Linked DNA regions of Beijerinckia sp. 28-YEA-48. The protein of the gene in region 2 interacts with the protein of the main gene of each other region in a pairwise test. Links are inferred from orthologs where the notes say so. Each region holds a gene or a part of one and is shown on either strand. Other genes may lie near its edges.

The links. The genes of interacting proteins can lie anywhere in the genome.
Region 1: the proteins of ftsZ (region 2) and rlmN interact in binary tests that used the Escherichia coli proteins (3 or more experiments, as listed by UniProt). The link is inferred for Beijerinckia sp. 28-YEA-48 from one-to-one orthologs.

The regions. Positions count from the first base shown.
Region 1 is NZ_FNSI01000001.1:4,807,916-4,810,947, forward strand. What follows is about bases 142-2,992. They hold rlmN (dual-specificity RNA methyltransferase RlmN), read left to right. Parts: upstream 142-882; coding sequence 883-2,103; downstream 2,104-2,992. Other genes in these bases: BLW50_RS22475 (MOSC domain-containing protein), read left to right, coding at 142-455; BLW50_RS22480 (DUF1330 domain-containing protein), read left to right, coding at 536-847. In the rest of the region: more of BLW50_RS22475, read left to right, coding at 1-141.
Region 2 is NZ_FNSI01000001.1:103,435-106,513, forward strand. The notes cover bases 182-3,079. They hold ftsZ (cell division protein FtsZ), read left to right. Parts: upstream 182-703; coding sequence 704-2,455; downstream 2,456-3,079. Other genes in these bases: ftsA (cell division protein FtsA), read left to right, coding at 182-612; lpxC (UDP-3-O-acyl-N-acetylglucosamine deacetylase), read left to right, coding at 2,835-3,079. In the rest of the region: more of ftsA, read left to right, coding at 1-181. UniProt on the Escherichia coli protein: Essential cell division protein that forms a contractile ring structure (Z ring) at the future cell division site. The regulation of the ring assembly controls the timing and the location of cell division.

The DNA of each region.
Region 1 (3,032 bases), 4.7 Mb from region 2 along the record:
ATGGCGTCGATGGCGATGCGCATATGGGCGTGACGGTGAAGCATCGTTCGCGTGTGGCGAAGAACCCGCAGGCGCCGAACCTGCGCCAGGTGCATCTGATGCACGCTGAACTGTTCGAGGAATTGCAGGCGGCCGGCTTTAGCGTGGCTGCCGGCGATATGGGCGAGAATGTTACGACGCGGGGCGTCGATCTGTTGTCGCTGCCGCAGGGCGCGCGGCTCAGGCTCGGCGACGAAGCGGTGGTTGAAGTGACCGGCCTGCGCAATCCCTGCGGCCAGATCGATAAGTTTCAGCCGGGCCTGATGAAGGCGGTGCTCGGCCGCGATGCGGACGGCGGCCTCATCCGCAAAACCGGCGTCATGGCGATTGTGCTCACCGGCGGCGAAGTGCGGCCCGGGGATGCGATTGCCGTCGAATTGCCGCAAGGCGAGCCCAGGAAGCTGGAGCCGGTTTAGCGACTGCGGATGCGAAAATCGCCGAAAGGCGCTATGCCTGGGGTCGAAATTGCCGATTTCGGCCTGAAACAGGGTGGCGCATGTCGGACAAGGGTTTGCCCGCAAAGGGATATTGGATCGGGACCGTCGATGTGACTGACCCGGCCGCCTATAAGGACTATATAGCGGCCAATGCCGTGGCCTTCGAGAAATACGGGGCCAAGTTTCTGGTGCGCGGCGGTAAGACGGAGACGCTGGAAGGCCGGTTCCGGGCTCGAACCGTCGTTCTCGAGTTCAAGGATTACGAGACGGCGCTCGCCTGTTACCACTCGCCGGAATATGCGGCGGCCAGGGCGTTGCGGGACAATGCCAGCATGGGCGATCTGATTGTTGCCGAGGGCTATATGTCCTGAGGTGATGTGAAATGGTTGGAATGATGAACGAGACGATGACAGCGCAGACCGATTTGCGATCCGACATCAGCCCCGCGCCAGCGCGGGCTTTGCCGTCGCTTGTTGGTATGACGCGCGCGCGTCTTGGTGAGGCGCTGCGCGCCGTCGACGTGCCGGAACGTGAGATCCGCATGCGCGTCGGCCAGCTCTGGCAGTGGATCTATTTCCATGGCGCGCGGGACTTCGCCGCCATGCTCAACATCGGCAAGCCGCTGCGCGCCCTCCTGACCGAGCATTATTCGTTGACGCGGCCGCAGGTCGTCGCCGAACAGGTGTCGAGCGACGGCACGCGCAAATGGCTCATCCGCCTCGATCCTGTCGATGCCAAGGATAAGGGCGCGGAAGTCGAGTGCGTCTACATTCCCGAGAGCGATCGCGGCACCTTGTGCGTGTCGAGCCAGGTTGGCTGCACGCTCACCTGTACGTTCTGCCACACGGGCACGCAGAAACTGGTGCGCAATCTGAGCGCCGAAGAAATCGCCGTGCAGGTGGTGGTGGCGCGCGACATGCTCGGCGATTTTCCCGGCCAGACGCCGCCGACCAATGGCTTCATCCCCTCGGGCGAAGGCGTGCGCGCCGTCTCCAACATCGTCTTCATGGGCATGGGCGAGCCGCTCTATAATTTCGACAATGTCACCGCGGCGATTTCGGTGCTCACCGATGGCGAAGGCCTGTCGCTGTCGAAGCGGCGCGTGACGGTGTCCACCTCCGGCGTCGTGCCGCAGATCGGACCGTTGGGCGAAGCCAATGGCACCGCATTGGCGATCTCACTGCATGCGGTGCGCGATGATCTGCGCAACACGCTGGTGCCGCTCAACAAGAAATATCCGATCAAGGATCTGCTCGACGCCTGCCGCAATTATCCGGGGCTATCGAACGCACGCCGCATCACCTTCGAATATGTGATGCTGAAGGGCGTCAACGATTCCCGCGCCGAGGCGAAAGAACTGGTGCGGCTGCTCAAGGGCATTCCGGCCAAGATCAATCTCATTCCATTCAATCCATGGCCGGGCACGAAATATGAGTGTTCGGACTGGGATACGATCGAGCAATTCTCCGACATCGTCTTCAATGCCGGCTATGCCAGCCCGGTGCGCACGCCGCGCGGCCGCGACATCCTGGCTGCCTGCGGCCAGTTGAAGAGCGAGACCGAGAAGCTGCGGGCGCGCGCCCGCATGATCGAAGCTGATGACGAAAGTCATCCCGAATCCAAATGAAAACAGCGTCCTAAAATGGCTTTCATGTTTTGTTAGCCATGTTGCTTTGGCTCGCATTAACGTAAACGGCCTATCTGTCGATTCATTGATCGTTGCTGTTCATTTGAATCGGATTGTCCATGCGTTTGCGTTTGCCCATCGCTGTTTTCGCGGCGTCTGCTGTTGTCCTGCCCGCCTTTCTGATCAACACCGTCGAAGCCGCGCCGCGCCAGGAGCGACATCAAGAGCGGCATCGTCATCTGCACAAGACGACGAAGAAAAGGCCGCATCCCACCGTGCGCCGGCATCATCATGCGGCGCCGCGTCCCGTCTATCGACCGGCGCCGCGCTATGTCGCAGCACCCATGCCGATGTCGGCGCCCTTGTCAGCGCCGATGCCCGAACCGGCCGCGCCATCGTTCTTCTCGCCCTATGGCTGGTTGATCACGGTGAATGCCAAGACTTTCGTCTCGCCGCGCTTCACCGGTTCCGACAATTACAGTTTCATCGCTTTTCCCACCGTGTCGTTTCGCCGTCCGGGCGAAGCGCCGGAATGGTCATCGCCCGATGACAACATCAGCTTCGCGGCCTTTTCGAGCGGTGGTGTCAGCGCGGGCCCAGTCGTTGCCTATCGCGGCGGTCGCTACGATCAAGGCAATCGCGAATTGTGGGGCGTGCACAACGTGCGCTGGACGTTGGAGCCTGGCCTGTTCGGACAGATCTGGCTGGTGCCCGATACGCTGCGCGCCCGTCTTGAAATCCGCCGCGGCTTTCGCGGCGAGGATGGGTTCGTCGCCCTTCTGGGCGCGGACTGGGTGACGCGCTGGCAGCAGTTCACTTTCGCCATCGGCCCGCGCTTCAACTTCGCCGATGGCCGTTCGATGCGCTCGCGCTTTGGTGTCACGGCGACCGACTTCCTCGCCAATCCGGTCTATGCGCCCCACGCGCCG
Region 2 (3,079 bases):
ACGACGTCGATGGCGGTGTTCGCCGGCGGCCGGATGGTGCATATCGATGCGGTCGCCGTGGGCGGCAATCACGTCACCATGGATATCGCGCGCGGCCTGACCATGCGTCTGGCCGATAGCGAGCGTCTCAAGACCTATTACGGCTCCTGCATTCCCTCGCCGTCGGACGAGCGTGAGGTTATCGCCGTCACGCACGTTGGCGAGGATGCCGATCATCCGACCCATATGCCGAAGTCGCAGCTGGTGCGGATCATCAAGCCGCGGGTCGAGGAAATTCTCGAACTGGTGCGCGACCGGCTGGCTGCGGCAGGATTTGCCGGGCAGGCCGGCCACGGTGTTGTGCTGACTGGCGGTGCGAGCCAGCTGACAGGTTTGCCTGAATTGGCGCGGCGGTTGATGCCCGGCCAGATCAGGCTCGGTCGCCCGCTTGGCGTACAGGGGCTTCCGGCGTCCGCCGACAATCCAGCCTTCTCGGCTGCTGTCGGCATGCTCGTCTATCCGCAGGTTTCGGGCATCGAACATTTTGAACCGCGTGTTCGCGGTCTGATGCAGATGACGGGAACGGACGGCTACATCGGCAATGTGGTGAATTGGTTGCGGAAGAATTTCTGAACGATCGGGAAGCGGGGCGGCAGCCGCTTTTCGGAATGAAGCAGATCAGGTGAAACCCGGGCGCGCGTCGTCCAACTAAAGTGAGGCCAATATGTCTATCAATCTCAAGGCGCCCGAACTGAGGGAACTGAAGCCCCGTATCATGGTGTGCGGCATCGGCGGCGCGGGCGGCAATGCCGTCAACAACATGATCACGTCGGGCCTGTGCGGTGTCGATTTCATCGTCGCCAACACGGATGCGCAGGCGCTCACAGCCTCGCGCGCCGAACGCATCATTCAGATGGGCTTGCAGGTGACCGAAGGCCTCGGCGCCGGTTCGCATCCGGAAGTCGGTCGCGCGGCCGCCGAAGAAGCGATCGACGAAATCCGCGATCATCTCGCTGGCGCCCACATGGTGTTCGTCACCGGCGGCATGGGTGGTGGCACGGGCACAGGCGCTGCGCCGGTGATCGCGCGCTGTGCCCGTGAAATGGGCATCCTCACTGTTGGCGTGGTCACCAAGCCGTTCCAGTTCGAAGGCCAGCGCCGCATGCGCACGGCCGATGGCGGCATCACCGAACTGCAGAAGTCGGTCGATACGCTGATCGTCATTCCGAACCAGAACCTGTTCCGTGTCGCCAACGAACGCACCACATTCGCTGATGCGTTCGCCATGGCTGACCAGGTGCTCTATTCGGGTGTCGCCTGCATCACCGACCTGATGGTCAAGGAAGGCCTCATCAACCTCGATTTCGCCGACGTGCGCGCTGTCATGCGCGACATGGGCAAGGCGATGATGGGCACCGGCGAATCCTCCGGCGAAAAGCGCGCCATTCAGGCGGCCGAGGCGGCGATCTCCAATCCGCTCCTCGACGAAACCTCGATGCGCGGCGCCCGTGGCCTGTTGATCTCGATCACCGGCGGCAACGACCTGACGCTGTATGAAGTCGACGAAGCGGCGAGCCGTATCCGTCAGGAAGTCGACGAGGATGCCAACATCATCCTGGGCGCGACCTTCGATGAATCGCTCGATGGCATCGTGCGGGTTTCTGTCGTGGCGACCGGCATCGATCAGCCGATCGGCGCGCGCGACGTCAACCCTGGCGAGCAGCGGGTGCAGGAAGTCGCCCAGAAGCTGCGCCAGCAGGCTGCTGCCCGTCAGGACAGCGGGACCATGCAGCAGGCGCCGATCGAAATCGTGACTTCGCCCGTGCCGCAGCCGGTCCATGTGCCGGCTCCGGCTCCGGTCATGCAGGCCGCGCCTGTTCAGACCATGCCGCAGGAAGTTGCGCTTGAAGCGCTGCGCCTGCGCGCGGCCGCGGTTCTGGCCGAGCGCGACGCCCTGGTGGCCGCCGTTCAGCCGGTTGCCCAGCCCGTTGCGCATCAGGCGCCGCAGGCTCAGTACCAGCCGCAGGCCTATGCGGAACCGGCGGAGGAGGCTTTCATGCCGCCGGCCGCCATCCGCCCGGCACGCATGCCGCGGGTCGAGGAACTGCCGCAGCCGGTCCAGGACCAGATCCGGGCCCATCGCGAAGGGCAGCCGAATCAGTATGAAAGCCGTCGTCGCGGCCTGCTTGAGCGGATTGCGGCCTTTGGCCTTAACCGTAACGAGGAGCCTGCTGCGCCGCAGCAGCTCCAGGCCCAGCCGCAGGCGCGTCCGGCCCCCGTGGCCCCGGTCGCGATCGCTCCGGCGGCGCAGCGTCAGCCTTCGCAAGTACATGCTGAATACGCCAAGCGCCCGCAGGCGGTGGCTCGCCCGCCGCAGGCCCAACTCGACCTGCACGGTCGGGTCACGCCACAGGCGCGGCTGAACGATGACGATCAGTTCGAAATTCCGGCTTTTCTGCGCCGCCAGGCCAACTGACCGAAACGAATCGTAAGGTTGAAAAAGAGAGCCCGGCGCGGATTCGCGCCGGGCTCTTAATTATTTGAAATGTAAAGTGATTCTTGTGGCAATATTTCCTCAATAAGATCGGTTTATTTGTAACAGAGCGTTAGAAAGCGTGATTTTGATATGGCGTTTAGGACGCGTATTTTGACGATCGAAGTTGGGCAGCGGTTTGTCTTTGCTTTTGTCCAGCTTGAGGTCGCCGACATGGTGGCGTCGAACGCGGTGTAACGCGAAGAGGTTCGTGCCGTGAGCTCGGCGGTGTTGGTCGCATCCGACAGGTAAAGTCGGGGCGGCGGCGATCTGATCGAAATTGTGGCCGTGAGTGAAGGCCATCAGGGGTCATCGGGATTTAATGCTCTATTCTCGCCAGACGACTTTGCGCGACAGCGCCGTATTTTGCGGTGCGGGCGTCCATTCTAATGCGCCGGTACGCATGGTGCTTCACCCGTCTGATGCAGATACGGGCATCGTCTTTCTGCGCCGTAACGAGGGCGGGGCGGAAAAGTTCGTTCCCGCGCTCTGGTCCAATGTCAGCAAGACCGAGCTTTGCACCGTTGTCGGCCAAGGGCCGGCTGCCAGCGTTTCGACGGTTGAACA